One region of the Arthrobacter sp. CMU6 genome, then DNA from elsewhere that is predicted to be linked to it. Evidence: riboswitches for the same ligand, from Rfam matches in the RefSeq annotation. Region 1 holds a riboswitch; the other holds the start of a gene.
What was found. A riboswitch is a leader RNA that binds a small molecule or an ion and turns the genes downstream of it on or off. The one in region 1 is predicted to bind glycine.
Positions count from the first base shown of each region.

Region 1 (15,775 bases):
CGGGTCCAAATGGGCCTCGAAGTCGCGATATCTGGACAAAAACTCGGGAGGGGGCAGCTACAGTTCGCCGCCGTTTGCGGCTGCGTATTCTTCTGCCGACATCAGCGGGCCCTCGTCGGTGACGGCCACCTTGAACAGCCAGCCGGCGCCGTAGGGGTCGCTGTTGATCAGTGCCGGGTCGGCGACGACGCCGTCGTTGATCTCGGTCACCTCACCGGTCACCGGCGCGTACAGGTCGGAGACGGACTTGGTGGATTCCACCTCGCCGCAGGTTTCGCCAGCCGTGACGGTGGAGCCGACCTCGGGAAGGTCAACATACACGATGTCGCCCAGGGCGTCGGCCGCGACAGCGGAAATACCGATTCCCACCGGCCCGCCCCCGTCAGCAGCAACCCATTCGTGCTCGGCGGAGTACCTCAGTTCAGCAACTACCTTGCTCATGTTTTCAGTCCTTAGAGTTCGTTTTTGGTTTCGACAGAGTCAGCCCCGACGGGCCTAACGGGAGCGTTTGTAGAACGGCAGCGCCACCACTTCGAACGGCTCGGCCTTGCCTCGCAGGTCGATGTCCAGGACCGTGCCCACCGCGGAATGCTCGACGTCGACATACGCCATCGCGATCGGGTAACCGAGAGGGTGGGGGAGGGCTGGCCGGAGGTGACCTCGCCGACCAGCATGCCGTCGTTGAGGACCGGGTAGTGTCCGCGGGCGGCGCGCCGGCCGGTGCCCTTGAGGCCCACGAGCTTTTGGCCAATGGTGGAACCGACACCGGCTGCCTTGATTGCGGCCAGTGCTTCCTTGCCCACGAAGTCGCTTTCCTTGGCGAGCGAAACCACCGGACCCAGCCCCGCCGCGTACGCGTTGACGTGGCGCGAGAGCTCGTTGCCGTAGAGCGGCATCCCGGCTTCCAGCCGGAGCGAGTCGCGGCAGGCGAGGCCGGCCGGGACCAGGCCGTGTCCTTCGCCGGCCTGGAGCAGGGCCTCCCAGAGGCCGGGCGCACGGTCGTTGGGCACGTAGATTTCGAACCCGTCCTCACCGGTGTATCCGGTGCGGGCCAGCAGCAGGTCCTGGACAGCGCCGTCCGCGGTGATGCCTACCTCGACGGCGGCGTAGTACTTCAGCTCAGTCACCAGGGAATGCTGTGCGCCAGGGACGAGCTGGAGCAGGATCGCCTCCGCATTGGGCCCCTGCACCGCGATGAGCGAGGTCTCCGATGAGACGTCCTCGACGGCAACATCGAAGTTCACTGCCCGTTCCGAGAGGGCAGCGGCAACCTTCGTTGCGTTGCCGGCATTGGGGACCACCAGGTACTTGGCTGTTGCGTCCGCCGCCGCTGGAAGGCGGTACGTGATGAGGTCGTCGATGATGCCGCCGTCTGCGTCGCAAATCAGGGAGTACTTGGCCTTGCCGACGGCGATTGCGGACAGTTTGCCGGCCAGCGCGTAGTCCAGGAAGGCGGCGGCTTCCGGGCCGGTCACCCAGACTTCCCCCATGTGGGAGAGATCGAACAGGCCGGCCGCGTTGCGGACTGCATGGTGTTCGGCGAGCTCGGATTCGTACTTGAGGGGCATCTGCCAGCCGCCGAAGTCGGTGAAGGAGGCGCCGGCGTTCTTGTGCGCGTCGTAGAGCGCGGTGTAGTTCTCAGTCATGTGAACCTTCCGGTGATCGAGCTTGTCGAGATCTAGTTTTCGAACTCGGAAATGGGAGGGCAGGAGCAGACCAGGTTCCGGTCGCCCGCGGCGCCGTCGATGCGGCCCACCGGCGGGAAGTACTTGTCCTGCCTGAGCGAGGGCAGGGGGAAAGCGGCCTGCTCGCGCGGGTAGGAACGCTCCCAGTTGGAACTGACGAAGGCGGCCGCCGTGTGGGGTGCATTGCGCAGCGGGGAGTTCTCCACGGTGAAGTCGCCGCTGGCGACCTGTTCGATTTCGGCGTGGATGGTGATCATCGCGTCAATGAACCGGTCGATCTCGGCCAGGTCCTCGGACTCGGTGGGTTCCACCATCAGCGTGCCGGCCACGGGGAACGCCAGGGTGGGCGCGTGGAAACCGAAGTCGATCAGGCGCTTGGCCACGTCCTCGGCGGTGACGCCGGTCCGGGCGGTGAGCCCGCGCAGGTCCAGGATGCACTCGTGCGCCACCAGCCCGCTGTCTCCCGTGTAGAGGACCGGGAAGAAGTCGTTCAGCCGGGACGCGACATAGTTCGCGGCGAGCAGCGCGGACTTGGTGGCCTCGGTCAGGCCAGCGCCGCCCATGAGCTTCACGTATGCCCAGGAGATGGGCAGCACGCCCGCCGAACCGAACCGCGATGCGCTGATCGCAACGCCTGTTGATCCTTCAGTGCCCGCCCCATGCGCGGCGTTGGCATCGCCCGGCATGAACGGAGCCAGATGCGCCTTCGCCGCAACGGGGCCGACGCCGGGTCCGCCGCCGCCGTGCGGGATGCAGAAGGTCTTGTGCAGGTTCAGGTGCGAGACGTCGCCGCCGAACTTGCCGGGCTGCGCCAGTCCGACGAGGGCGTTGAGGTTGGCCCCGTCGATGTAGACCTGGCCGCCGGCGGCATGGATGGCGTCGCAGACCTCGCGGACGTCGGCGTCGTACACGCCGTGCGTGGACGGGTAGGTGATCATGATGCAGGAGAGCGCATCCCGGTGCTGCTCGATCTTCGCGTACAGGTCAGCGTGGTTGATGGTGCCGTCGGCGGCGGTGGCCACGACGACCACCTTCATGCCGGCCAGCACGGCCGAGGCGGCGTTGGTGCCGTGCGCCGAGGCCGGGATCAGGCAGATGTTGCGCTGGTCATCGCCGCGGGACCGGTGGTAGCCGCGGATGGCCAGCAGGCCGGCGAGCTCGCCCTGGGAGCCGGCGTTCGGCTGGATGGACACCTGGTCGTACCCGGTGATCTCGGTCAGCTGCGCCTCGAGGTCGGCGATCAGTTCGCGCCAGCCCTCGGTCTGGGAGTCCGGGGCGAACGGGTGGATCGAGGCGAACTCCGGCCAGGAGATGGCCTCCATCTCCGCCGTCGCGTTCAGCTTCATGGTGCAGGAGCCCAGCGGGATCATGGTGCGGTCCAGCGCCAGGTCGCGGTCGGACAGCTTGCGGATGTAGCGCAGCAGCTGGGTCTCGGAGCGGTGCGTGTTGAACACCGGGTGCTGCAGGTAGTCCGAGGTGCGCAGCACGGATTCGGGGAGCTCAAACCCTGCTGCGTCCCCTACCGGACCGGCACCGAAGGCGACGGCCACAGCGGAAAGTGTCGCCGTCGTCGTCGTCTCATCAACGGAAACGCCCACCGTATCCGCGTCGATCAGTCGCAGGTTGATGCCCCGGGCCTCTGCCGCCGTGATGACCCTGGAAGCCTTGCCGGGCACGCGCACGGTGAGGGTGTCGAAGAAGGAGCCGCTGAGGAGTTCGCGGCCCGCCGTCCTGAGCGCGGTGGCGAGCACGCGGGCGTTGTTGTGGACCGTCTCGGCGATTGCCTTCAGCCCGTCGGGGCCGTGGTAGACGGCGTAGAACGAGGACACGATGGCCAGCAGTGCCTGTGCCGTGCAGATGTTGGAGGTGGCCTTCTCACGGCGGATGTGCTGCTCGCGGGTCTGCAGCGCCAGGCGGTAGGCGGGGGCGCCGGCGTTGTCCCTGGACACGCCAACGATGCGGCCCGGTAGCGTGCGTTCCATGCCGGTGCGCACTGCCATGTAGGCGGCGTGCGGACCGCCGAAGAACAGCGGCACCCCGAAGCGCTGGGCGGTCCCGACGGCGATGTCGGCGCCCTGCTCACCCGGAGGCGTGATCAGGGTCAGGGCAAGGAGATCAGCAGCTACCGTGACCAGCGCGCCGCGCTCCTTGGCGGCGGCGATGACGGCGGACTGGTCCCACACCCGGCCCGAGACGCCCGGCTGCTGGAGGACAACACCGTTGATGTCGCCGTCAGGCAGTCCCTGGGAGAGGTCCGCCACGTCCACCTCGAAGCCGAGAGCTTCGGCGCGGCCCCTGACAACGGCGATGGTCTGGGGGAGGCAGTCCGCGTCCAGGACCGTCTTGCCGTCCTTGGCTCCCGCGTTCTTGTTGGCCCTGCGCATCAGCAGCACGGCCTCGGCCACGGCGGTGGCTTCATCCAGCAGGGAAGCGTTGGCGACCGGCAGCGCGGTGAGGTCCTGGACCATGGTCTGGAAGTTCAGCAGCGCCTCAAGCCGGCCCTGCGAGATCTCCGGCTGGTACGGCGTGTACGCGGTGTACCAGGCGGGTGCCTCAAGGACGTTGCGGCGGATCACCGGGGGCGTGACGGTGTCGTAGTAGCCCTGGCCGATCATCTGCACGGCGGTCTTGTTCTTGGCGGCCAGACGGCGGAGTTCGGCCAGGACCTCCACTTCGCTCAGCGCAGCGGCGAGCAGGAGGGGGTTCTTTTGGCGGATGGACGCCGGAACGGCAGTATCAACGAGGCCGTCGACCGAGTCATAGCCGATGTTCTTGAGCATGGTGTCGATATCGGCCCGGCGCCGGGCGCCGATATGCCGGTCGGCAAAGGTTGATGGATGCGATTGAATCGTCATGAGGAACTCCAGGTCTGGCTGGCCACGAGTGGCACGGCATGGTTTGGGTTCCTCCCCGCTCTGTATTGGACCTGAGAGATTCCGCGGACATTCGCCGCTTGCACCGTCGGTGAGCCAAACAAAGTTTGGCTGCTTTCCAGAGTTGCCTAGCCGCGGCGGTACGGGGGCCTGAGAGATTCCTGGGGAGGATTTGCTCCTACGGCGCCTGCCCGGTGTTTGACTGGGAGGACTCTCCCGCCACGGTTCGAAAGGCTATGAAGATGTGGGTGATTCGGCTCACAAGTTACCGGATAATTCCGGTATGGCCAAATCGGAACCGCGCGCGGATGTCCCCGCGTTTCCTTCTGCGGCCCGGCAAAGCGGCCATCCCGGCCGCCGTTTGACATTTCTTCGTGACCGAGACCACACTGAACCGGTGACCAGCGGGTCAGGGCCGGGAAGACGGCCGCCGCCGGTTCGCACGAAGTTTTTCTCGACATAATTGAAAATGCTTACGATCTGCGGCGGGAGAGCCCTGCCGGTACGTTCAGCAGGCGCCGTAGGAGCAAACCCTCCCCAGGAAACTCTCAGGCCCACGTACCGCCGCGGCGAGGCAACTCTGGAAAGCAGGCAGGCACGCCCTGTCTCACCGACGGTGCAAGCGGAAGACCATGTCCGCGGAATCTCTCAGGTCCCATACAGAGCGGGGAGGAACCGAATCAGTGTGGCCATCCAAGGCCACTTGAACGATGGAGTTCCTAATGACGATTCATCCTCCTGCCTCCACGGCCGGTGAGGCTCCCCGCCTTGAGCGGCAGCTGAGCAACCGGCACATCCAGCTAATCGCCATCGGCGGTGCCATTGGCACGGGCCTGTTCATGGGCTCCGGCAAAACCATTTCCGCGGCCGGGCCGTCCGTGATCTTCGTGTACATGATCATCGGCTTCATGCTCTTTTTCGTCATGCGGGCCATGGGCGAACTGCTGCTGAGCAACCTGAACTATAAGTCCTTCAGCGATTTCGCCGCTGACTTGCTGGGCCCGTGGGCGGGGTTCTTCACCGGATGGACCTACTGGTTCTGCTGGGTAATCACCGGAATCGCGGACGTCATCGCCATCGCAGGATACTCCCGGGAGCTCTGGCCGGAGCTGCCCCTCTGGATCCCGGGGCTGGCCACCGTCGCCATCCTGCTGCTGCTGAACCTCACCACAGTCAAGGCATTCGGTGAAACCGAATTCTGGTTTGCCCTCATCAAAATCATCGCCATCGCCGCACTGATCGTGGTGGGCATGTTCATGATCTTCACCGGTTTCCAGAGCGACGCCGGCCAGGCCAGCTTCACCAACCTCTGGAGCCACGGCGGCTTCTTCCCCAACGAATTCATGGGTTTCGTGGCCGGTTTCCAGATTGCCGTGTTCGCCTTTGTGGGCATTGAACTGGTGGGCACCACGGCTGCCGAGGCCAAGAACCCGGAGCGGAACCTTCCCAAGGCCATCAACTCCATCCCGGTGCGGGTGCTGCTCTTCTACGTCGGTGCGCTCATCATCCTGATGTCGGTCACGCCGTGGACGCAGTTCGCCGCGGGCCACAGCCCGTTCATTGCCATGTTCTCGCTGGCCGGGCTCGGAGCCGCCGCCACGGTGGTCAACCTCGTGGTGCTCAGCTCGGCCATGTCCTCGGCCAACTCCGGGATCTACTCCACCTCACGCATGGTCTACGGCCTGGCCCAGGAAGGTGACGCGCCGGCCGCGTTCGGCAGCCTGTCCCGCCGCAAGGTCCCCAACAACGCCCTGTTCCTGTCCTGCGTGCTGCTGCTCTCCGGAGTGGTGCTCATGTACGCCGGCCAGGACGTCGGCAAGGCGTTCGACATGGTCACCACCGTTTCCGCTGTCTGCTTCGTCTTCGTCTGGTCGATCATCCTCGCCAGCTACATCGCCTTCCGGCGCCGTCGCCCTCACCTGCACACCGCCTCCAAGTTCAAGATGCCCGGCGGCATTCCCATGGTGTGGGTGGTTTTCGCCTTCTTCGCCTTTGTCCTGTGGACGCTGACCACCCAGCCCGACACCCTGACCGCACTGCTGGTCACCCCCGCCTGGTTCGTTCTCCTCGGCGCGGCCTGGCTGGTTCTGCGCCGCCGGCCCGCGCACCTGGTCCGCTACGCAGCGTTCCAGGCTGAGCTGCAGGCTGAGGAGAGCGCAGCCCGCGAGCACGCGGACCGCCGTCTCGAGGAGAAGGAAAGTGTCAAGGGATGATCGGGACCGAGGAAAAGCCGACGGCGGGGGCCGCCCAGAAGGCGGACCCGACGGCTGACCAGGCCCGCCAGGCAGGAACCGGCAGCGAGTTTGTGCTGACCTTCCATTGCCCGGATTCCCTGGGCATCGTCCAGGCGGTCGCGGACTTCCTGCTCAAGCAGGAGTGCTACATCGTTGACCTCAAGCAGTTCGGCGACCGGACCGCGGGGCACTTCTTCATGCGGGTCCACTTCGCCTCGACGGGTGACTCCGCCGCCGTCGAACAGCTACGGGACGGCTTCGCACCGCTGGCCGGGCAGTGGGGCATAGACTGGCGCCTCGAGCGCCATGACCGCAAGCAGCGGATCCTGGTGATGGTGTCCAAGTATGATCACTGCCTCAACGACCTCCTGGTCCGCGCCCGCAGCGGCGAGCTGCCGGTCGAGATAGCGGCTGTGGTGTCCAACCACCCGGACCTGGAAGGGCTCGCCGCCTGGCACGGGGTCCCGTTCCACCACATCCCCGTGACCCCCGGGAGCAAGGCCGAAGCGGAGGCCGGGCTCCTGGAACTGGTGGACGCGTATGGGGTTGAACTGGTGGTCTTGGCCCGCTACATGCAGGTGCTCAGCGATTCCGCCACCGCCCGGCTCACCGGCAGGGCCATCAACATCCACCATTCCTTCCTGCCCAGCTTCAAGGGCGCAAAGCCGTACCACCAGGCGCATGAGCGCGGAGTGAAGACGGTGGGCGCCACGGCCCACTACGTAAACTCGGAGCTTGATGAGGGGCCGATCATTGCACAGCAGGTGATCGAGGTCGATCACACGTACACGCCCGCGGACCTGGTGTCCGTGGGCAAGGATGCGGAGTGCAAGGCCCTGACGAATGCCGTGCGCTGGCACGCCGAAGGAAGAATCATCCTGTCAGGGAACCGAACGGTCATCCTCCGCTGACAAGCCTCATCCGGTGCGGGGCTGTCAGCAGCCAGCCTCGCACCGCAAGACCTATCCGGGCCGCGCACCCGTGGCCAACCAGACCTGGAGTTGCTCATGACGAACCCATTGCCTTTGCGCCTGGAGATCATCCCCACGGACGGCATCATCCCCACAGTCCAAGCCCAAGTTCCGGCCGGATCAACGCTGACCGTGACGTGCCTGCCACACCACGGGGTTGAGGCCACCGTGCGTGCCGCGGTTCAGCTTGGCGGGCTGGGCTACAACGTGATTCCCCATCTGGCCGCGCGAAGCATTGAAAGCCGCTCCCAGCTCGCGGGCATGCTCCGCGACTGCGAGGCGGCGGGGATCACGGAGGTCTTCGCGATCGGAGGCGACGCTGCGGACGCTGCCGGTCCCTATGGCAGCAGCGGCCGGCTCATGGAGGACATTGCCGACCTGACCGGCGGGACCATGGCGATGGGAGTGGCCGGATACCCGGAAGGCCATCCGAAGCACCACGAGCTGACGATGCTCGACGCGCTGCTGGAGAAGCAGCATCTGGCCTCGAACGTGGTGACCCAGATGTGCTTTTCGGCGCCTAGGATCGGTTGGTACGCCGAGCTGCTGCGCCGCGAAGGCGTCCACCTTCCCGTGTGGGCGGGCGTGGCAGGGACCGTCCCGCGCGCCAGGCTGATCTCGCTGGCCACCAAGATCGGAGTGGGACCCTCACTGAAGTTCCTGAACCGCAAGGGGCCGCTCGCCCGGAGGCTCCTGAGCGCCGGCAGCTATTCCCCCCAGTCCCTGGTAGCCGAACTGGCCGCCACGGAGCCCGCACTTGCCGGCATACACCTCTACACGTTCAACAACGTTGCATCCCAGCCCGCGATGGACTGGACCGACGGGGAAGGCGCGAAGGCCTCCTGAACCGGAGTGCTGACCTTTCCCGCGACGCGGACAACAACCGAGAAGGCGCCCGGCCACCAGGCCGGGCGTCTTCAGTTTTAAAGTTACTCGAAACATCTTGCATTGTGAGCTGTAACCCATAATATGGGAACAGCGAATGTGTCGTCCCTCACGACCGCCCCTGCTCCCAAGCCTTCAGTGCGGAAGGCCCAACGATCGGATTCCCCACATGCAAGACATCGCTGTCCTGATCAATACAGCCGTAGCGGTTCTCGCCGCCGTGCTGCTGATTGTCCGTTTCAGAGTCAACCCGGTCATCGCCCTGGTGGTCAGCTCCGTGTACCTTGGCCTCGCCGTCGGCCTCGGCGTCGAAAAGACAGTCAAGACCATCACCGCCGGATTCGGCGACATCATGGTGGACGTCGGCCTGCTCATCGCCTTCGGCGTCCTCATGGGCTCCATCCTCAACCAGAGCGGAGCCATCCGTCGCCTCGTGGAGCACCTGCTGAACACGTTCGGGCCCAAGCGGCTGCCCTACACCATGGGCCTGGCCATCGGAACGGTGCTGCAGTCCATTTTCCTTGACGTCCTGCTCGTCATCTCGGCCCCGCTGGCCCGGAAACTGGCGCCCAAAATCGGCAAACTCGGGACGGCACGCATGGCCACCGCCATGGCCATCGCCCTCGAATGTGGCATCGTCTTCACGGTTCCCGGTGTCGCATCCCTTGCCTTGGCCGGCCTCCTGAACGTGCCGCTCGGCAAGATGCTGCTGTTCGGCCTGCTGCTGGTCATCCCCACGATCATCATCTCCATTGCCATCATGACGTTCCTCTTCCGCCGCGGCTTCTGGAACGAAGCCAAGGATGAGGACCACACCTTCGTCGCCGAAGAGGACAAGGAGGGTGAAGAGGAAGAGTACGACGGCGGTGCTGGCCGCCCCGTTGCCGCCGGCAACGCCGCCGGCGGGCCGGGAACCAACGGAACCGCTGCGCAGACTGCAGGCAGCGTCGCCGTCGCCGAACGCGCACCCAGGCAGTTCCCGCTGGTCGTCCTGTTCGCGCCGCTGCTCACCTCGCTGCTCCTCATCGGAGCAGGGGCCATCCTGCAGATCCTGAAGATCGACCTGCCCTGGCTGCAGCTCCTGGGCGAACCCGTCATCGCACTGCTGATCGGCCTGATCGGCACCTGCCTCGTGACCCGCTCCGCCATCGGGCAGAAGCGCGTCGAGGAGGCCATCGCCGTCGGCTTCAAGGAGAGCGGCCAGATCCTGATCCTCACCGGCGTCGGCGGCTCCCTCGCCGCTACAGTCGCCGCAGCAGGCCTCGGCCACATCCTGGGCGGCTTCTTCTCCGCAAGCACCGTCGCCCCGCTCCTCGTGGTCTGGGCCATCGCTGCGGTGCTGCACATCGCCGTCGGGTCCGTGACCCTGTCCGCCATCACCGCCGCCGGCCTGCTCGCTCCGATCGCGCCCGTCATCGGACTGGACCCCGTGCTGCTGGCGCTGTCCGCCGGCGCCGGATCGCTGTTCATGGTCCACGTCACCAGCAATACGTTCTGGTTGCTCCAGTCGCTCCTGGGCCAGAGCGTGCGCGGTGCCCTGAAGTCGGTGACCGTCGGAGTCTCGGTGGCGTCTGTCGTCGCCATCCTCCTGATCCTGCCCATGAGCCTGCTGTTCTAATCGACCCTGAGAATCCCACGCGTTTCCGGCGTACGCCCACGAAAGAAGAAGACACCATGACACCACCACGCATCGCGCCCCTGGAAGGCATCCGCGTCCTGGAACTAGGAAACTACATCGCTGCGCCAACGGCCGGCCGGCTCCTCGCCGACTTCGGCGCCGAGGTCATCAAGGTGGAGCGGCCTGGAACCGGCGACGAGCTGCGCAACTGGCGCCTACACAAGGGCGACACCTCCATGCTGTACCGGACCATCAACCGCAACAAGAAGTCCGTGGTGCTGGACCTGCGGACCGAGGCCGGCAAGCAGGCGGTTCTGCAGCTCGCCGCGAAGTCGGACATCCTGCTGGAAAACTTCCGCCCGGGCACGCTGGAGAAATGGGGCCTCGGCCCGGAGGTCCTCAATGAGGCCAACCCGGACCTCATCATCACGCGGATCTCCGCCTTCGGGCAGACCGGCCCGCTGTCCGAGCGTCCGGGGTTTGCCGCGGTCGCCGAAGCGTACGGCGGGTTCCGTAACCTCGTCGGTGACCCCGACCGTCCGCCCGTGCGGGTCGGCGTCTCCATCGGGGACTCCATCGCCGGACTCTACGCCGCGTTTGGCTCCATGATGAGCCTGTACCAGCGCGAAGCGCGCCGCGGGAATGCAGCCGGCGCGCTGGGACACGTGCCGCTAACAGAGCGCGTGATCGACGTGGCGCTCAGTGAGGCCATGTTCTCCATGATGGAATCCCTGATCCCCGACTACCAGGCGTACGGCGTGGACCGGCAGCGCGTGGGCGGCCGGATGGAAGGGATAGCGCCGTCAAACGCCTACCTCTGCCGGGACGGGGCCAGCATCGTGGTGGCCGGCAACGGGGACTCCATTTACCAGCGGTACATGCAGACCATCGGCCGCCCCGACCTGGCCGAGGACCCTGCGCTGCAGAGCAACGCCGGCCGGTGGTCCCGGCGCGAGGAACTGGACCAGGCCATCGGCGCCTGGACCGCGGAACTGGATGCCGCCGACGCCCTGGCGGCCCTCGACGCTGCCGGTGTCCCGGCCGGGCCCATCTACACGGCGGCGGACATCAGCACCGACAGCCAGTACGCGGCCCGGAACATGGTCCAGAAATTCGACGTCTCCACCGGCGAGGAGGTCCTGCCCGGCGTCGGGTTCCCGGGGATTGTTCCGGTGATCGGCGGCGAATCGCTCCCCATCCGTAACCTCGGCCCGGACCTCGGCGAAAACACGGCAGAAATCCTCGCCGGGCTCCTCGGCATGGACCCGGCAGAAATCAGTGCGGCAACGGGCCGCGAGGAGGCACTCCAGGCATGAACCAGCACCATACATCAGCCCCTGACCTCGCCTCGACACTGGGCAACACCATCCTGCGGGACGTGACCCTGCGCGACGGGCTGCAGCTCACAGGGAAAGTCCTGTCCACCGAACGGAAGCTGGAGACGGTCCGGGAACTGCTCCGCCTGGGCGTCCCGGCCATCGAGCTGGGCTCGATGGCCCGCCCGGACCTCGTCCCCACCATGGCCAACACCTTGGAAGTGGTCCAGAACCTCACCCCGGCGGAGCTGGAAAAGTGCTGGATCTGGGTGGCCACCCCCGGCCACGTGGCCAAGGCCGCGGCCGCCGGCGCGCGCAACTTCCAGTACTGCCTCTCGGCGTCGGACTCGCACAACAAGGCGAACATCGGGCGCACCACGGAGGAGAGCCTGGCCGCGCTGCCCCAGGCAGTGGAGTACGCGCGGGAGGTCAACGGGCAGATCCAGCTGTGCATCGCAACGTCCTTCACCTGCCCGTTCGAGGGGACCGTGCCCGAGGAGCGGGTCCTGGCGATCGCCAACGACCCCCGCGCGGAGGGAACCATGGACATCGTCCTCTGCGACACCCTGGGCCAAGCCATCCCCGCCCAGGTGGCCGGTCTCATTGAACGCGTCCGTGCCGAATCCCCGGCACGCCGGATCGTCTACCACGGCCACGACACCTGGGGCCTTGGCGTGGCCAACACCCTCGCCGCGATCCAGGCAGGGGCCGCCATGGTGGACGGCGCGCTCGGCGGCCTTGGCGGCTGCCCCTTCGCCCCGGGCGCCAGCGGCAACACCTCCAGTGAAGACATCCTGTTCGCCACCCGGCCCGGCTGGGTGACTCCGGAAACTTTCGCGGACCTCGTTGTCCTGTCCGAGAAGCTGCTCGCCGAACTCGGCGAACCCAACCGCTCCAAGGCGGCGCAGGGCGCGAGGTCCAAAGCCCCGGCGTTCGGCTGGGTCATCCCGTCGGACAGCCCGGAAGCACCCTGCGCGACGGGAGGCAAGTAGGAATGGGCAGCAGTTTTCTGGTCACCACCGCGATCCCGGACCCCGGGATGCAGGTGCTGTCCGACGCCGGCGCGGTCACCGTGCTGCCGTCGCCTCCCGACTATGGGACGCTGGCGGCGCTGTGCGCCTCGGGCGAGTACGACGTCGTCCTCACCCAGCTCCGGGACGTCGTCGACGCCCCGTTGCTGGCCAGTGCCCGGGTGAAGGGTGTGTCCAACTTTGCGGTCGGCTACAACAACATCGACGTGGACGCCGCCACCCGCCACGGCATCCTGGTGGGCAACACCCCCGGGGTGCTGACGGACGCGACGGCGGACATCGCCATGCTGCTCATCCTCGGCACCGCCCGCCGCGTGGTGGAAGCGGACCGGCTGGTCCGCGACGGGAAATTCCACGGCTGGGAACCCGAGCTGTTGCTGGGCCGCGACGTTTCCGGCGCCGTGCTGGGCCTGGCCGGGTTTGGCCGGATCGCCCGCGCCACCGCCCGCCGTGCCCTGGGCTTCGGGATGGAAGTCCTCTTCGCGCCGCGGCCTCCGGGGCACCGGCCGGTCAGCGACGAGGAGCTGGGCGAGTTTGCGGGGAAGGTCCGGCAGGTCTCCTGGGATGAGCTGGTGGAACGCAGCGACTTCCTGTCCCTGCACGTGCCGCTCAACAACCAGACCCGGCACCTGGTGGACCGGGCAGTGCTCGAGCGGATGAAACGCGATGCCATCCTGATCAATACTGCTCGCGGGCCGGTGGTGGACGAAGCGGCGCTGGTCGAAGCGCTCCGGGACCGGGTCATCGCCGGTGCGGGGCTGGACGTGTTCGAGGACGAGCCGCGGCTCGCGCCCGGCCTTGCCGAACTGCCCAACACCGTGCTGCTGCCGCACGTGGGCAGCGCCACCGTCCCGGTCCGCAGCGAGATGGCCCGGCTCAGCGCGCTGAACGCCGTCGCGATCGCAGAGGGACGCACCCCGCCGCACGCCGTCAACACCCTCGCCGGCGCATGACCGTCCTGGTCGCCCCGGACAGCTTCAAGGGGACGTACCCGGCGGCGGAAGTGGCGGCGGCCATCGCCGCCGGCATCCGCGATGCAGGTGGGACGGCGGCAGAGCTGCCCGTTGCCGATGGCGGGGAGGGGACATTCGACGCGCTGTGCACCAGCCTGCAGGCGTCGGCTGTTTCTGTGCCGCGCAGAACCCCTGGGGTGAGCCGCTCGCGGCGACCATCGGGCTGTCAGCCGACGGAACCGCCGTCGTCGAGCTTGCCCAGGCCAGCGGCCTGACGGTGCCGAGCCGCGGACCGCGTGATGCGGTGTCGGCCAGCACCTACGGCACGGGCATGATGGTTTCCGCCGCGGTGGACGCCGGCGCCACGCACATCATGGTGGCAGCGGGCGGCTCCGCCACAACCGACGGGGGAGCCGGTGCCGTCCAGGCCATTAACGACGCCGGCGGCCTCCGGGGTGCCCGGATCACCGTGCTCTCCGATGTCACCTCGACCTTCCTGGATGCGCCGCGGATTTTCGGGCCGCAGAAGGGCGCCGGCCCCGCCGAGATCGGGGTGTTGGAACAGCGGCTCAGGCAACTGGCGGATTCGTATCCCCGCAACCCCGCCGGCGTGCCGCGCACCGGGGCGGCGGGTGGACTGTCCGGCGGACTGTGGGCGAACTTCGGCGCCGAGCTGGTGTCGGGGGCGGACGCCGTCCTGGACGCCGCGCAGTTCGACCTGCACTTGGGTGCCGCGGACGCCGTCGTGGTGGGTGAGGGGCGGCTCGATTCCCAGACCGGGGAAGGCAAGATCATCTCGGCCATCCTGGAACGGGTGCTCAGTTCGGGACGGACCATACCGGTGGTGGCCATCGTGGGGTCCGTCGCTGCGGACCTCGGTGCGTATGCCGGGAACTTCAGCGAAATACTCGTGGCCTCCGATATCGACGCCATGTACGCGGCGGGGAGGTCGGTGGCAGGGTACACGGCGGCGCGTTCGTAGCCCTTCCGTTTGCCTGATCCCCGGCGGGCTTTCACGGGGTTTTCCCGCTTTCCGGCCGGGGCGCTACGCCTCGCCGGGAAACCTGCCACCGATCAGCCGGGTCATGTGTTCGGCCGCTGCCAGCAGCGGCTCCACCCAGGCCTCGCAGGTCTCCAGGGGCATGCGCAGGGTGGGTCCGCTGATGGTCACCGCGCCCACCAGCCCAACCGCGGAGTCGAAAACCGGTGCAGAAAGCCCGGACGCGCCGTCTTCGCGCTCACCCACCGTGATGGCAAAACCGTCCGTCCGGGTCTGCTTAACCACGCTTACCAGGTCCTCGGAGCTCGTAATCGTGGACTCGGTGATCGGCTCCAGCGGATCCTTGAGGACGGCGTCCATCAGCTCGGGATCCCACGCCAGCAGGACGCGGCCCGCGGAGCCTGCGTAGAGCGGAAGCACCTTGCCAAGATGCATCTCCCGGCGCAGCGCATGCCGGGTCTCCGCCATGGCGACGCACACACGGTAGTGCTGCTCGGCCTTAAAGAAGCAGGCGGTTTCACCGGTGGTGTCCCGCAGGGTCTTGAGCAGGGGGCTGAGAACGTCGATGACTTCCATGCCCCGCGTGGCCGGAGCCGCCCAGTAGGCCATCCGCATGCCAATGCGGTAGGCGTCCTCCTCGCGGTCCAGGAAGCCCTGGGACGTGAGGTTGGTGACCAGCCGCTGGACGGTGGACGTGGGCATCCCGGTGTACTCCCGGATGTCGCTCAGCGAGAGCACCGGCCGGGAGAGCGAGAAGGCATCCAGGATCGAGGTGATCTTCCCGAGGACGAGCAGGGGGTTGCTGCTGGATTTCGCTGAAGCATCGGCTGCCGACATAGGACTCACGCTAGACGGTGGCTCCATCCCGGTCCAATTCCCCCGCCAATCCCACCCGCCCAATCCAGCCCGGCCCTCTGCAGGTAAATTGAACAGGTGACCCTGACGTTGAAAAAGGCCGTCGCTCCCGACGGGGCCGAGCTTGCCTGGGCTGAGGAGGGCCAGGGCGAACCGCTGCTGCTGGTGGCGGGCCAGGCCACGGGAATGGTCGGCTGGGATCCCGTGGTGCCCGGCCTGGCCCGCTCGTTCCGCGTCATCCACTTCTGCCCGAGGACCGGGGCGTGACCCTTCCGCCACCGCTGCCCTGGTCAGTGGTGACCCCGCGCGGATGGCGCCCTTGTTCTTCAGCCCGGCCTGGGCCCGGGACAACCC
Region 1 covers NZ_JBNHFL010000025.1:60,898-76,672, reverse strand. The annotation lists gene gcvH (glycine cleavage system protein GcvH) at 58-441, opposite strand; partial or broken gene gcvT (glycine cleavage system aminomethyltransferase GcvT) at 496-1,646, opposite strand; gene gcvP (aminomethyl-transferring glycine dehydrogenase) at 1,679-4,540, opposite strand; glycine riboswitch at 4,687-4,787, opposite strand; glycine riboswitch at 5,035-5,132, shown strand; gene cycA (D-serine/D-alanine/glycine transporter) at 5,281-6,771, shown strand; gene purU (formyltetrahydrofolate deformylase) at 6,768-7,703, shown strand; gene AC5RWD_RS17130 (methylenetetrahydrofolate reductase) at 7,800-8,609, shown strand; gene AC5RWD_RS17125 (GntP family permease) at 8,818-10,266, shown strand; gene AC5RWD_RS17120 (CaiB/BaiF CoA transferase family protein) at 10,323-11,582, shown strand; gene AC5RWD_RS17115 (hydroxymethylglutaryl-CoA lyase-like TIM-barrel protein) at 11,579-12,574, shown strand; gene AC5RWD_RS17110 (2-hydroxyacid dehydrogenase) at 12,577-13,566, shown strand; partial or broken gene AC5RWD_RS17105 (glycerate kinase) at 13,563-14,548, shown strand; gene AC5RWD_RS17100 (IclR family transcriptional regulator) at 14,612-15,403, opposite strand; gene AC5RWD_RS17095 (alpha/beta fold hydrolase) at 15,500-15,688, shown strand; gene AC5RWD_RS17090 (alpha/beta fold hydrolase) at 15,732-15,775, shown strand, end outside.

Region 2 (15,775 bases), on a different contig from region 1:
GTCGTCGAACATCGTTTCGCCGCAGACGACTTTGACTTCGCGCTGGACCAGTTCCTCATGGACGGAACGGGACTGGGACGGATGGTCCGCAAGAACGGCTGGCGCGGTGTGAGGTTGGCGCTGCTGCCCGCCGCCGCGGCAGTCCGGGGCAGCGCCTTGAGCCTCGCCGCGGGCCAGCCCCGGTGGCTGATGGCCAAGGGCGTGAGGGCTAAGCGGGAGACCGCTGTCACGGACGCCTCGATCGTCCGGCACTCCGCCCTGCGCAGCTCGCTCGGCCTCGTTGTGGCGAAGGCTGCCCAGACGGGCCTTGGTTTCGCCTTTTGGATCGTGGCCGCGCGCGCGACGTCCGACCGTGAGGTCGGGCTCACCACGGCCGCGGTCTCGGCGGTAATGATCTGCACGCAACTCGCGGTGCTGGGCGCCGGATCAGCCGTGATTGTCTCTGTGGGGCGAGGGGAGACACCGGCCCGGGTGCTGGACGCGGCGTTCGCCATCGTGGGGGTAGCCGGCACGGGGCTGGCCCTCGGCTACCTCGTGCTGCAATCTGCCGTGACGCCGGATACGGCTTCGGCCTCGGTTCTCTTCTGGCTCACGTTCCTCGTGGCCGCCGTCGCCGGCACCCTGGTCATCGTGCTGGACCAGGCGCTCGTGGCGTTGGGACGCGGTTCCAGCGCGACCTTGAGGTACGCGCTGGGCGGCGGGATCTCACTCGCGGCTGCGGCGCTCGTGGCCTGGGGGGCGCACGGTGCCTCCGCTGACGTTCTGATGGCGTGCTGGAGCCTCGGGACGGTCGTGGCATGCGTCGTCGGTGCGGTCCAGCTGCGAAGACTGGTCGGCTACCGGCCGCGACCATCCTTGCGCCGGGCGCGTGGCCGTTCATTGCTGGCGCTGGGCATTCCGCACCAGCTCCTCACCCTCACCGAGCGCGCCCCCGGGCTGGTGCTGCCGCTCCTGCTCGCGCACATGGTGGCGCCGGAGGCCGCTGCCTACTGGTATCCCGCATGGATGATGGCTTGGGCCGCCTACACTGCCCCGGTGCTGATGGGCATCGTCCAGTTCTCCGAGGGTGTCCGCGTCGCGGACCGGCTGGTGTCGACCACCTGGGCGAGTCTCCGTTGGTCGCTCACCGTGGGAGGTCTCGCTGCCGCGGTGCTCGTCCTCCTCGCTAACCCCCTGCTCAGTCTGCTAGGGGAGCGGTACGCCGACTCATCCGCCGACGCGCTGCGTTGGTTGGCAGCCGGACTGGTGCCGTATGCGCTGCTGCAGGCCTACAACGCTGTCTGCCGGGCTCTCGGCCGCTACGCGGAGGCGATCGTGTTCGGCGTGACGCTCGGAACCGCCCTCTGCGTCGCAGCACTGTCGGCCTCCGACAGGGGCCCAGCGCCATGGCCCTTGCATGGTTGGTGGTGCTCTCCATCGGGGCCGCGGTGGTCGGCCCCCGGCTGGTCGCCCTCCTCCGGCGCGTCGGGCAGGACGCGCGATGACCAGCACGCTCAATTCGACCCGCCGCACAGAGGGACGCTGGAATCCCCGCTACGTGGCCGGCCGTGATGTGGCTCGCCGTGGTGCTATTGCTCTTGCTCTGCGGTGGCGGAGCCTTCGTGATGGACATACCGCAGGATGTGGATCTACGCATCGCTGACGCCCTCTGGCGCACCCAGGGGATCGAGCCCGACATCGCGGGGAACTTTGGCTGGCCGGGTTTGTTCGCACTCCGAAGTCCGATGAGCCCGATCAGACCCCAGGTGACCCACATGCCAGAGGCTCCTTGGCCTGTGAACGACCTACCTGGGCCTCTTCCTTCCACGCATTCCGGACTTGCGCGCGTGGAAAGCGCGGGGCAGTGGTGTCTCCTCAGCGACCTTCACCTCGGCGTATCGGAGGACGACCCCTGGTGCCCCGGCAGAATGCTGCCCCAGTTCCTGTGCCGCGAGGTGCTCGCCGCCTCCGGTCCCCAGCAGCACATCGCTTTCGTCGGTGACACGTTCGAGCTGGTCGGGATCCCCGCGGACGAAAGCCTGGCCCGGCTCGAGTCCATCCTCACCCGCCATCCCGATACGTTCTGGGCGCTGCGGGCGTGCGCGGCGCGCGGCATACAGCTGCACTTCGTGTGCGGCAATCACGACGCAAAACTGGCCAGGCCGTCGGTTGCCGCCCGCCTGTCGGAGCTGTTGTCACCTGCCGAGCCGACGCGGGTCCGGGTGTACCCGTGGTTCCTGCACGTGCCCCACGTGCTCGTGGCCGAGCACGGGCACCAGCACCACGCGCTGCATCGGATCCCCGAGGTGCTCCGCGTGGCGGTCAAAGGCACCGAAGGGCTGGACCTGCCACCGCTCGCCGCCTGGCACGCCCATTCGTTCAGGTCGCCCCTGAGCCGTGCAGTGGCCCTTGCCCGGGCCTGTCTGGCGTCGGAGCGGGCGGAACGCCGCGTCCGGGAGCTCGCGTACTTCGAGCTGCTGCAAGCCGAGTCGCTGCGGCTTGCGCTAGACGAAGTGGCCGTTCGGGACCTGGCGCACCTCTCCCGGTTCCGGACGGTGTCGGCGATCCCGGCCGCCGCAACCCGCATGCTGCTCGCGGCCGCCGGGCGGCGAGTCGCCGGCGAAGGGGCTCTTGCTGCAGCGGGCCGGTTCGCACGCACGCTCGAGGCGCACGGTTCCGGGGTGGCCTGGTACGTCTCGGGCCACACCCATCGGGCCTTCGAGGCGGCCCTCGAGGCGTGCCCCACCCGGTACGTGAATGCCGGCACCTGGTCGTCGGACGTCCGCGGTCGCGGACCTGACCAGTCCGACCCTCGTGCGTTCCCGTACGTCATGGTCGACGTCGCCAGCGATGGGGCCATCAGCGGCGGGCTGCGTTACTGGCGTCCGGACGGTCGCTGAGCCTCACTGGCATCAGCGTCCTGCCGACGTCGCTGCTGTGGGTCATAAGCTGCCGCTGTGCGGGAAGCCGCCCATCCTTGCCGGACCCCTGGTCCTTCTCCCGTGCTGCTGCCTGCTAAGCCTTAGGGCCGCAAACCCCTCCCTTCCGGCGCTTTACCGGGACGGAGGGGTTTGCTTCGTGCGGACGCCGTTGCAGTCATTCCGCGTCTATCTCCTCCAGCAGGTCCTTGGCGGCCTTCCGGATGTCGTCGTGGTCGTACTGTGCCGCCCTGCTCTCCAGCGAGATGATCGCGCAGCGGTGGACCTTCTTGAGGTCCCCGAATGGAAAGCTCACGCTGCCTTTTGTGCTGCTGGACTTCTCGCTGTCAATGCCGAGGTGCCACTTCGAGAACTCGTCGAAGCCGTGCTTGTCGATGAAGGAGTTCTCGTCGTCCGCGGAGGGAGCGTGTTCGCTCCAGTCATCACGAACGTCCCGCTCCACATTCCCCTTCTTAACGAGACTGCGTGCATGCTCCAATGCCTTGCGGTTCAGTTTCGTAGCCATGTGGTGCCTCCGCCTGCCGGGGTGGTCAGATCCAGGAACAGCTCAAGGCTAAGACGGACGACGGCGCCACGCCAGTCCCGCCGGCCCAGTCCCGCCGGCCCAGTCCCGCTGGGCCCGACAAAGGGGGCGCATGGTTTAACTGTTTGGAGACGCCGCCGAAACGTGTCCACAACACTGGCCGCATAGCTTTGCGCCATGACCATCACAGAGTTGCTCACCCGGATACGTGCGGCGCTCGCGGACGCCCTGCTCTTCTCGCTGGCTCCTGCCACTGCCGAGCAGGCCAGCGACGCCCTCCAGGAAGTCACGCGGTGGGCGTGGCTGCCCGCGCTCAGCTGGGCGGCAGTCGCGGGCGACCATGCGCTCAGGACGCATGAAAATGCCGCCGGCCAGGCTCCGGATCAGGCGGAAATGACCATTTAGTGTCGCGTTGGCCACACTATTCTTGACGTTGTCGCTTTATGACCTAAACTGCTTCACTGAGGTGCCTGAATGGCGCTGTGCAGCAACGAAAGTGAACAACGCTATGGCTACCGATTACGACGCCCCACGCAAGACAGAAGAAGAGTCTCCCTCCGAATCGCTGGAGGCACTCCAGGCGTCCCGCGGCGGCGGTGCCCAGACCGCCGTTATCGATGTCGACGAGAATGACACCGCCGAGGGCATCGATCTTCCGGGCGCCGATCTTTCCAACGAGGAACTGACGGTCATCGTCGTTCCCGAACAGTCCGATGAGTTCACCTGCGGCTCCTGCTTCCTGGTCCGTCACCGGTCCCAGGTAGCCAAGGAAAAGAACGGCCTGAAGTACTGCTATGACTGCGAAGGCTAGAACAGCCGTTCCACGCATGTCCTGCTTTGCAGCCAGGCAGCCTTCATAGCCAGGCAGCGGCCAGAGCAAAGCCACGAGGTGCCGGCTCCCCACGGGGAGGCCGGCGCCTCGCTTTTTTGTGGCCGCTTGAAGGCCCGGACAAGCCCCCGTTATCTCCGGTAACGGAAGCGTGGAGAAAGGGCTACAAACGCCTCTCGATGGCCTTAAAAGCACGCCCGGAATTACGGCCCCGTGACCCGCATTTTGCGACATTAACGGTTGCGCCCCGAACCGGCTACATCCCTCGTATAGGGCTTTTGGCGCTCCTACTCTGGAACTATCCAATCACTCACTCGAAAGGGGTGGCCAAATGAAAAGAATTCCCGCCTGGCTCACAGTCATCCTCATGGCTGTCGGGCTGGGCCTGCTGGCTCCGGGCTCCGCTTCGGCAGCCTCCTACTGCGGGCAGGTGTGGGGCTCGCTGGCGAAGGCAGACAAGACCATGAGCACCGCAGCCATCACCAACGTCCGCACCGGTCAGCACTACTGCTTCGACCGCCTCGTGATCGACCTCAAGGGCAAAGCCAAGGGCTACAACGTCCGCTACGTTTCCGAGGTGGCCCAGGAAGGCTCCGGCCTGCCGCTCAAGCTCCGTGGCAAGGCATTCCTGCAGCTCACCATCAACTCGCCGGCATATGACAATGCCACCGGCAAGGCCACCTTCATCCCGGCCAACCGGTCCGAGGTGACCAACGTGTCCGGTTACCACACGTTCCGGCAGGTGGCGTGGGCCGGCAGCTTCGAGGGCTACACCACCCTTGGCCTGGGCGTCCGTGCCCGGCTGCCCTTCAAGGTATACACGCTGGACGGCCCCGGATCCGGCTCCCGGCTCGTCGTCGACGTCGCCCACTACTGGTGAGGTGCCTGCAGTAGGGGAGCAGGGCAGCTGACGGGACAAGGGGTCCCCGATCAGCTGGCTGGCCAAAATAAGAACAGCGATGCCCCGCCTCCCGGACCGGGAGGCGGGGCATCGCCGCGTTCGAAGGGTGTGCTACTCGGGCACCACCAGTGCGGGGGTGTCCCGGCGGATCGTGTCGCCGCGGAAGTAGCCGGGCCGCAGCCGGGCCATCACCAGCATGAAGAGGATGCCCAGAGCCAGGATCCCGACCCCGAGCACGAATACGAGCCCCACGCCGAAGATCTCCGAACCGCTGCCGAACTCGGGCGCCCAGCTGTCGATGGCGGTCTGCAGGAAGACCACGGTCAGCCCGATGCCGCCAAGCAGCGGACACAGCAGCCGCAGCACGAAGTTGCGGGCACTGCTGAAGACGCTGCCGCGGAAGTACCACGCGCAGGCGAACGCCGTCAGCCCGTAGTAGAAGCAGATCATCAGGCCCAGGGCCAGGATGGTGTCGTTGAGGACGTTCTCGCTCACCACGTGCATCACGGCGTAAAACCCGGCCGACAGCACGCCCGCCGCAACGGTGGCGAAGCCCGGCGTCGAAAATTTCTTGCTCATGTGGCTGAACCGCGGCGGCAGGGCACCGTAGTGGGCCATCGCCAGCAGGCTGCGCGAGGGCGAGGTGAACGTCGACTGCAGCGACGCCGCCGAACTGGACAGGACCGCCAGGGACATCAGGATGGCGAACGGGCCCATGACGGGGGAAGCCAGCGCGGTGAAGACGTTCGCGTGGTTTTCCTCGTTGTTGAGGCCGATCCCTGTATCCCCGACACCGGCGAACATCATGGTGGCGACCGTCACCAGCAGGTAGATACCCAGGACTACGACGGCGGTCAGGGTTCCGGCGAGGCCGGCAGTCTTCTTCCCGTTGGCTGTTTCCTCGTTGACCGTCAGGCACACGTCCCAGCCCCAGTAGACGAAGATGGACAGCGAAATGCCGGCGGCAACCTGGCCGAACGTCTCGATCCTTGTTACGTCGAACCACTCCCAGCTGAACGGGATGGCCGTGGCGGACGTGGACCAGTTGGCGAACGCCATGGCCACGAAGAGGCCCAGCACCACCAGCTGGAAACCCACCAGGCCGTACTGGACAACTTTGGTGGTGTGCAGGCCGCGATAGCTGACCCACACAGCCAGCGCCACGAAGACGAAGCACGTCAGGACATTCAGCGGCTTGTTGGCGGCGAGGTCCGCCAGTTCCGGTGACCCGGTCAGCTGAGCCAGGAAGAGGTAGAAGAAGTCCACCGCCACCCCGGCAAGGTTGGACAGCACGATGATGTTCGCGGCCAGCAGCCCCCAGCCGCCCATCCAGCCAACCCACGGTCCGAACGCCTTGGTCACCCAGGTGAACGTGGTCCCGCTGTCCGGGGAATCCGCATTCAGCTCCCGGTAGGCGAGCGAGACGAGGATCATGGGGATGAAACCGATGAGGAAGATCACCGGCAGCTGGAGTCCCGCCTCGTTCACCGTGGGCCCCAGCGCGCTGGTCAGTGTATAGGCCGGCGCGATGGTCGAGATACCCAGGACAACGACGGCCAGGAGACCCAGCTGCCCGCCCTTGAGGCCCTTCCCGGTGATGCCGTGCGTTGCTTCGCCGGCCAGGGAAGTGCTCTTCCCGCCGGGCTGGATGCTCTCACGCGTGGTTTGGCTCATGACTGGCCCTTCCTAGATGGCAGCGGGCTGCTGCTGGGTGATGCAGTGAATGCCGCCGCCGCGGGCGAAGAGTTCGCGGGCATCGATGCCCACCACCTTGCGCCCGGGATACGCATCCGCGAGGATGCGGAGCGCCTTCTCGTCGTTGGGGTCGGAGAACGTGCAGGCGATGACTCCGCCGTTGACCACCACATGGTTGATGTAGCTGTAGTCGACGAAGCCCTCCGGGTCCGTCAGGGCAACGGGCGCCGGGACTTCGATGATGGACCATTCCCGGCCCGCAGCATCCGTAGTGGAGGACAGGAAGCTGATGATTTCGCGGCTCACCTCATAGTCCGGGTGGGCGGGGTTCTGCTGGGAATGGACCAGCAGGGTGCCAGGGGACGGGATGGCGGCAACGATATCGACGTGCCCGCGCGTACCGAACCGCTGTGAGTCACGGGTGAGCCCGCGGGGCAGCCAGATCACCTTTTTGGCGCCGATGGTCCTGGCCAGTTCGGCCTCGACGTCGGCCTTGCTGAGTCCGGGATTGCGGCCCGGATCAAGCTGCACCGTTTCGGTGACCAGCACCGTGCCTTCGCCGTCCACCTGGATTCCGCCGCCCTCGTTGACCAATTCGGACACGAGGTGCCGTGCGCTGGACCGGCCGGCCACCTCGGCGGCAACCAGGGAGTCCTTGTCCCAGCTGGCCCAGTCCTGGGCGCCCCAGCCGTTGAAGACCCAGTCCACGGCGCCCAGGGCGCCGTTTCCGTCCAGGACGAACGTCGGGCCGATGTCGCGCATCCAGGCGTCGTTGAGTTCCGCCGTCAGCACCTCGACGGCGGGTGACAGGTAGTGGGCGGCGGTCCCGACGTCGGACGGGTCCACCACCATGCTGACCGGTTCAAACTCGACGGCGGCGTTCGCGACGGCGGCCCAGACGGACCGGGCGGCGTGCGCCGCCTCAGCGGTGTCGCCGAGGGTGTAGCCGCCGGTGGGGAAAGCCATCCAGAGCCGTTCCTGGCGCGCCGTCTCGGCCGGCATGCGCCACGGGCTCACGCGTTCACCCCGGCGTTTGAGCCTGCCGGGACCCCGGTGGCTGCTGGGCCGGTTGCCGCAAGTGCGTCCGGCGTGCCGAACGGCTCCTCGGGGCGGACCGGCTCGGTGAGCCGGGCGTAGGTGTCGGGGCGGCGGGTGGTCAGGAACGGGAACAGCGTCAGCCAGTCCTTGCGCTGGTCGAGGTCGAGGTCGGCCACGAGGACCGCCGACTCGTCACGGGGACCCTGGACCAGGATGCGGCCGTAGGGATCCGAGATGAAGGAGGATCCGTAGAAGTTCAGGCTGCCCTCCTGGCCCCAGCGGTTCGGGACCACCATGAACAGGCCATTGGCGATGCCGTTGCCCACGATGACCTGCTGCCACAGCGGCTGGGTGTCAAAGTCCGGGAACAGCGGTTCGGAACCGATCGCCGTCGGGTACACCAGCAGTTCGGCGCCGCCAAGGGAGTACATGCGGGCCAGTTCGGGGAACCACTCGTCCCAGCAGGTGGGCATTCCCAGCCGGGCGCCGCCGAGTTCAGCCGGGGCGTGGACCTGGTAGGCGTCCTCGGCGGCGGGGCCCTGGCGGAAGAACTTGTCCTCGTAATATCCGGCGGTCACCGGAATGTGCAGTTTGTGGGTGCGGGCCAGGAGTTCGCCGGCCGGGGACACGAGGATGGAGGTGTTCAGGCCCAGGCCGTCATCCGAGCCGTCCGGGTTACCCGCGTGCTGGTAGAGCGAGGCGTGGACGGTGATGCCGTTCCGGCGGGCGGCCTCGGCCGCAAAGCGGAACGTGGGGCCGGTCAGCAGGTCCTCGGCGGCGTCGGAGGGGCGGGCCCGGTCCTGGCCCTGCCGTGCAAGGTCATTCTCCGGAACCTGGTCGGCGGGGTAGCGGGAGAGGGTGAGCTCGGGCAGGAACACCACGGTGGCGCCAAGCCGGGCCGCCCGGTCGATGCCGTCGTTGAGTTCCGCACGGAGTTCGGCGGCGTTGCTGTGCCAGCGGTGCTGCACAACGCCCACCCTCAAGGCGGGACGGCCGGACGGCGCTGTCCGGGCGAGGGAGGCAGGCGCGTTGAGGCAGGTTACTTCGATCATGATGATGATTACTCCAGTGAGACGACCGTCACTAAATGAATGACGTTCATTTAGTATGCACGGGCAGCGCGGACCTGGCAAGGGCTTTTTGAATGCCGATCATTTATGACTCGCAAAGTAGTAAGTAAGCTGATCGTGAAATTCGGCCGCAGGCGCTCCCCGAGCCGGGGCTGCTGCGGTAGCGTCGGAACCACTGGACCAATCGAGGAGGATTCATGAAGGCTTCACCGACACTGACCAATAACATGCAGGCCGTTCTGACGGACCTGATCGAGCTGCACATCCAGGGCAAGCAGGCGCACTGGAACATCGTTGGGACCAACTTCAGGGATCTGCACCTTCAGCTCGACGAGATCGTCGACGCCGCCCGGGCCTTTGCCGACGACATCGCGGAGCGCATGCGCGCCCTGCACGCGCTGCCGGACGGCCGCAGCGCCACCGTGGCAAAATCGACCCACCTTGCCCAGCTCCCCGACGGGCTCATCAACACCAAGGATGCGATCGACCGCATTGTGGCAGCGCTTGAAGCGGCCGTAGGCACCATGCGCAAGGTCCATGACGAGGTGGATGAGGAAGACCCCACCACCGCGGACCTGCTGCACACCTTCATTGAAAAGCTCGAGCAGTACGCGTGGATGGTTGGCGCCGAGAACATGAAGGCATCGGCCAGCGTCACGCACCCCGACAGCAAGTAGCCGGCCGGAAACACCACGCCGGCGGCAAATACTGAGCCGCCGGCAGCGGGCAGCCGCCAACGGGCAGTCCCGGAGAACTTTTCTCCGGGGCTGCCCGTTATTTGTCTCGGCTACTGCGCGCGCGGGATGCGGCGAAGTACGACGGCGGCGAGCACCGACGCTCCTGCCATCAGTACCAGCGCGATTGCCGCGGTGATGTGAACGCCGGAATCGAAGGCGGCCCGGGCGGCCGCAGTGAGCCCCTCTGCCAGCGGGGCCGGGAGTGACCCGGCGAGCTCCATGGCCCCCGCCAGGGTCTCCCTGGCCTGGCCCGCGGACTCTGCGGGCACCGCCTGCGCAACGCTCTCGGGCAGAGCGAGATGCTGCTGGTACGACGCCGTCAGGATGGAGCCCAGGATGGCTGTCCCGAGGAGCGAGCCCACCTCGTAGCCGGTCTCCGAAATGGCCGCTGCTGCACCGGATTTTTCCGCCGGCACGGCGCCCAGGATCAGATCGTTCGAGATGGTTTCTGCAGACCCCACACCCAGCGCCAGAATGAGGAGGGCGGCCAGCAGCGCGGCGGGCCCGGCGTCGTGATCCCCAAACGCCACGATGCAGTAACCGGTGGCGCTCAGCGCCAGTCCCGCGGCCACCACAAAGCCCGGCCGGACCTTCCGGACCAGCGGTACCACGAGCAGGCCGGCCACCACGGTAGCCGTCAGTGCCGGCAGCATGGCGGTGCCCGACTCCGACGGCGACATGCCCTCGAGCAGCTGCAGGTGTTGGGCCAGGAACAGGATGAACCCGTTGTAGGAGAACAGCGCCAGGATGTTGGCCGTGATCGCCGTGCTGAACACCCGGTTTCTGAACAGCGACATGTCCAGGAGCGGGGACGCGAGGGCCTGCTGGCGGCGGACAAACACGAATCCCATGGCCAGGCCAAACGCCAGAACTCCGAACGACGTCACTCCGGGTCCGTGGGTGGCCATTTCCTTGATGCCGTAGACCACCGGCACCATGGCCAGCATCGACAGCGCCACGCTGGCCAGATCCACGCGGCCGGGACTCGGATCCTTGGATTCCGGAATGAGGAAGCGGCCCAGGATCAGCGGCGGCAGCATGATGGGCACGGCCACGAGCAGGACGGCGCCCCACCAGAAGTGTTCCACCAGCCAGCCGCCAAAGATCGGCCCCAGTGCTGCGCCGCCGGAGAATCCTGCTGCCCAGATGGCCACGGCCAGCCTCCGCCTGCCCGGTTCCCGGAAGATGTTGCGGATCAGGGACAGTGTGGAGGGCATGAGCATGGCTCCGAAGAAGCCGAGTGCCGCGCGGCCGGCAATGAGCCATTCGGCGCTCGGGGCGAAGGCCGACGCCGCAGAAACCACCGCAAAGCCCGAGATTCCGACCAGCAGCAGCCGGCGGCGCCCGATCCTGTCCCCGAGGCTGCCCATGGCAACGAGGAGTCCGGCGAGCACCAGTGCGTAGGCATCAACCACCCACAAAAGCTGCACGCCCGAGGGATCGAGGCTGCGGGCGATCGCGGGAAGGGCGAACGTCAGCGCGGTGTTGTCCACGGCCACCAGGAGGACCGGGAACATGAGCAGGGCCAGGGCGAACCAGTCGCGCACGCCGCCGCCGCTGGCCTGGTTGGCGGAAGAGTGCGCCGGGCGAAGGGTTGAGTGCATGGTCATGAAATAACTATACCGTCCAGACGGTATAGTTATAAAGCCTGCCAGGAACCGGGCATGATGGAAGCCATGCCCAGAAAACCTGTCGCCCGCGGCGCAGTGCTCGATGCGTTTGAATCCCTCCTGATCGAGGTGGGGGAGCGCGCTGCCACCCTTGACGCCGTGGCCGCCCGTGCCGGCGTGTCCAAGGGCGGGCTCCTGTACCACTTTCCGAACAAGGAAGCGCTGATCAGTGTCCTGCTGGACCGCCTGGACGAGTTTGCGGAAGCGGATGCCCAGGCCATGGCTGCGGCTCCCGAGGGTGCGGCCGCGTACTTCATCAAATCGTCCGTCTGGGCGGACACCCCGCTGGACCGTGCCATCGTGGCGGCGACGAGGCTGGCCGAGGTGGCCCACGAGGAGACGCGGCGCCGGTTCGCCCACATCCAGCAGCGGTGGCTGGATGAGATCGCCCGCGACGTCGGGCCGGGCCTGGCCAAGGCGGTCCTGTACATGGGCGATGGGCTCTACTTCAACGCCATGCTGTCCGTCGGGCCGGCGGCGACGCCGTCCGAGACCGCGGCAGACGTCGAAAGCCTGCTTGCCGCCCTTGACCGGCTCAGGGGGTAGGCCGGGTCCGCGGCTGCCGCTGCGGCCGGCCGGTCGCGCCGCAACAGTTTGCAGACGCGATCCCGGCGTAGGACAATAGCCTCTGTGACAGCTGTCACCGCTCAATTGAATAAGCCTTTGATCTGCGGCGGGAGAGTCCTGCAAGTAGGTACAAGCAGGCGCCGTAGGAGCAAAACCTCCCCAGGAATCTCTCAGGCCCATGTACCGCCGCGGCAAGGCAACTCTGGAAAGCAGCAGGCTGCCCGCTTGAAATTTTCCGCCGACGCGCGGACGGTTCAGGGCGTGCTGTGCTCACCGACGGTGCAAGCGTTGCAGTGCGAAAGCGCAGCAACGCGGAAACTCTCAGGTCCAATACAGAGCGGGGAGGAACCCGAATCAATGTGGCGTACCTTGCGTCGCCTTAGTTATGGAGTTCCTTTTGACCGTTAATTCAGCCTCCTCGTCCTTCGTCGACCGGCATATTGGCGCCCGCCGCCAGGCCGACGTCGAAGCCATGCTCAAGGCCGTCGGCTACGACACCGTCGACGCGCTGGTTGATACGGCAGTACCCAACGACATCCGCCAGGACTCCGCGCTGGAGCTCGCACCGGCCCTGAGCGAAGTGGAAGCACTCGCGGAACTCCGGAAGCTCGCGGCCAAGAACAAGACCGCCGTGCAGATGATCGGCCAGGGCTACTACGACACCGTGACGCCCCCGGTGATCCGCCGCAACGTCCTTGAGGCACCCGCCTGGTACACGGCGTACACCCCGTACCAGCCGGAGATCTCGCAGGGCCGGCTTGAGGCGCTGCTCAACTTCCAGACCATGGTCCAGGACCTGGTGGGCCTGCCCATCGCCAACGCCTCGCTGCTGGATGAAGCCACCGCCGTGGCCGAGGCTGTGCTGCTGATGCGCCGGGCCAACAAGAACAAGACCGCCCACGACGGCAAGACGGTCCTGGATGCGGACTGCCTGCCGCAGACCATTGCGATCGTGAAGGGCCGCGCCGAAGCCCTCGGTTTCGAGGTGGAGGTGGCGGATCTCTCCCAGGGACTGCCTGACGGCGACATCAACGGTGTTGTCCTCCAGCAGCCCGGTGTTTCCGGGCGTGTCTTCGACCACAGCGGGGTCATCGCCGCCGCCAAGGAACGCGGCGCCCTGGTCACGGTAGCTGCTGATCTCCTTGCCCTGACCCTGATCACGCCTCCGGGCGAGCAGGGCGCCGACATCGCCGTCGGGACCGCCCAGCGCTTCGGGGTACCGCTGTTCTTCGGCGGTCCGCACGCCGCCTACATGGCCGTGCAGAAGGGCCTTGAGCGCTCCCTGCCCGGGCGCCTGGTGGGCGTCTCCAGGGACAACGCCGGTGTTCCCGCCTACCGCCTGGCGCTGCAGACCCGCGAGCAGCACATCCGCCGCGAGAAGGCCACCTCCAACATCTGTACGGCGCAGGCACTGCTGGCCATCGTGTCCTCCTTCTACGCCGTTTACCACGGCCCGGAGGGCCTGAAGGCGATCGCCGAAACCGCGCACGGCTACGCGAAAACCCTCGCCGCGTCTCTGCAGGCCGCCGGCCTGGACGTCCTGCACACCAGCTTCTTCGACACCGTGACGGTTTCCGTCCCGGGCAAGGCCGCCGGCATCATCGCCGCCGCGGAGCAGAAGGGCATCAACCTCCGCAGCATCGACGCCGACACCGTTGGCATCTCCACCGATGAAACCACGACGCCGGCCATCGTGGCCGACCTTCTCGCCGCCTTCGGTGCCGCGGCAGTGGAGGCGACTGAAGGGTTCGCCCTGGACGCCGCCGTCGAGCGTTCCTCCGCGTACCTGCAGCACCCGGTGTTCAACACGCACCGCTCCGAGACCCAGCTGCTGCGCTACATCCGCAAGCTGTCCGACCGGGATCTGGCGCTGGACCGCACCATGATCCCGCTGGGCTCCTGCACCATGAAGCTGAACGCGACGGCGGAGATGGAGGCCATCTCCTGGCCGGAGTTCGCCTCGATCCACCCGTTCGCCCCGGACTCCCAGACCGAGGGCTGGCGCGAACTGATTGCCGACCTCGAGGCGCAGCTGACCGAGATCACCGGGTACGACCAGGTGTCCATCCAGCCGAACGCCGGCTCCCAGGGCGAGCTCGCCGGCCTGCTGGCCATCCGCGGCTACCACCGGTCCCGCGGCGATGACCAGCGCAACATCTGCCTGATCCCGGCCTCGGCGCACGGCACCAATGCCGCCTCGGCCGTGCTGGCCGGCATGAAGGTGGTCGTCGTGGCCACCGCCGCCGACGGCACCATCAACCACGCTGACCTGTACGCGAAGATCGAGCAGCACCGGGATGCGCTCTCCTGCATCATGATCACCTACCCGTCCACGCACGGCGTGTACGACGCCGACGTCCGCGAGGTCTGCGACGCCATCCATGCCGCCGGCGGCCAGGTCTACATCGACGGGGCCAACCTCAACGCCCTGGTCGGACTGGCGCAGCCCGGCAAGTTCGGCGGCGACGTCTCGCACCTGAACCTGCACAAGACCTTCTGCATCCCGCACGGCGGCGGCGGACCCGGCGTCGGCCCCGTTGCGGCGAAGGCGCACCTGGCTCCGTTCATGCCCGGTGACGCGACCACCTGGAGCGACGGAAACGACGTCCCGATCTCCGCCTCGCGCTTCGGCTCAGCCGGCGTGCTGCCCATCTCCTGGGCGTACGTGAAGCTTATGGGCGGCAGCGGCCTGACCGAGGCCACCAAGTCCGCACTGCTTGCCGCGAACTACGTTGCCGCCAGCCTCAACGACTTCTTCCCGGTCCTCTACACGGGCGAAGGCGGTCTGGTGGCGCACGAGTGCATCCTGGACCTGCGTGAACTCACGGCCAAGACGGGCGTCACTGCCGAGGACGTGGCCAAGCGCCTGATCGACTACGGCTTCCACGCGCCCACCCTGGCGTTCCCGGTGGCGGGCACGCTGATGGTGGAGCCCACCGAGTCCGAGGACCTGGGCGAGATCGACCGGTTCATCAAGGCCATGATCGCCATCCGAGGCGAGATCGACCAGGTGGCAAACGGCGACTTCACCGTGGAGAACAGCCCGCTGCGCAACGCACCCCACACCGCGGCCGCGGCGATCAGCTCCGACTGGGACCGCGCCTACCCGCGCGAGCAGGCCGTCTTCCCCGTGCACACGCTCAAGCAGGACAAGTACTTCCCGCCGGTGGGCCGCATCGACGGTGCAGCAGGCGACCGCAACCTGGTCTGCTCCTGCCCGCCGATCGAAGCCTTCGAGAACTAGATTTGTCCGGTGGTTGAGCTGGGCCTACGACCGCCCGGCTCAACCCGCACATAAAGGATTCCTCAATGACTGAGAACTACACTGCCCTTTACGAGGACCACAAGAAGCTGGGCGCCTCGTTCACCGACTTTGGCGGCTGGCAGATGCCGCTCAAGTACGGCTCCGAACTGGCGGAGCACCACGCCGTCCGCAACTCGGCCGGCATCTTCGACCTCTCCCACATGGGCGAAATCTGGGTGACCGGCCCGGACGCCGCAGCGTTTCTCGACTACGCCCTGGCCGGCAAGATCTCCGCCATGGCCGTCGGCAAGGCCAAGTACTCCCTGATCTGCAACGAGGAGGGCGGCATCATCGACGACCTCATCGTGTACCGCCGCCCCTCCGAAGCTGACGGCACCGACAGGTTCCTGGTGGTCCCGAACGCCGGCAACGCCAAGGTGGTGGCCGAGGCACTGGTGCAGCGGGCCGGTTCTGCCCCGGAAGGCGGGTTCGACACCGCCGTCGAGGACGCCTCCGCAGAGACGGCGCTGATCGCGGTGCAGGGCCCCAAGGCCGAGGAGATCCTCCTGCGCCTGGTCCCTGC
Region 2 covers NZ_JBNHFL010000039.1:16,894-32,668, forward strand. The annotation lists gene AC5RWD_RS20975 (lipopolysaccharide biosynthesis protein) at 1-1,551, shown strand, start outside; gene AC5RWD_RS20980 (metallophosphoesterase family protein) at 1,776-2,879, shown strand; gene AC5RWD_RS20985 (hypothetical protein) at 3,076-3,423, opposite strand; gene AC5RWD_RS20990 (hypothetical protein) at 3,619-3,846, shown strand; gene AC5RWD_RS20995 (DUF4193 domain-containing protein) at 3,950-4,252, shown strand; gene AC5RWD_RS21000 (AMIN-like domain-containing (lipo)protein) at 4,602-5,150, shown strand; gene AC5RWD_RS21005 (APC family permease) at 5,283-6,845, opposite strand; gene AC5RWD_RS21010 (agmatine deiminase family protein) at 6,858-7,883, opposite strand; gene AC5RWD_RS21015 (nitrilase-related carbon-nitrogen hydrolase) at 7,880-8,956, opposite strand; gene AC5RWD_RS21020 (Dps family protein) at 9,172-9,651, shown strand; gene AC5RWD_RS21025 (MFS transporter) at 9,762-11,315, opposite strand; gene AC5RWD_RS21030 (TetR/AcrR family transcriptional regulator) at 11,388-11,927, shown strand; glycine riboswitch at 12,046-12,144, shown strand; gene gcvP (aminomethyl-transferring glycine dehydrogenase) at 12,334-15,192, shown strand; gene gcvT (glycine cleavage system aminomethyltransferase GcvT) at 15,258-15,775, shown strand, end outside.
Region 2: it holds a riboswitch for glycine, as region 1 does, so the genes downstream of both, gcvP (aminomethyl-transferring glycine dehydrogenase) here and gcvP (aminomethyl-transferring glycine dehydrogenase) in region 1, are expected to answer to the same signal.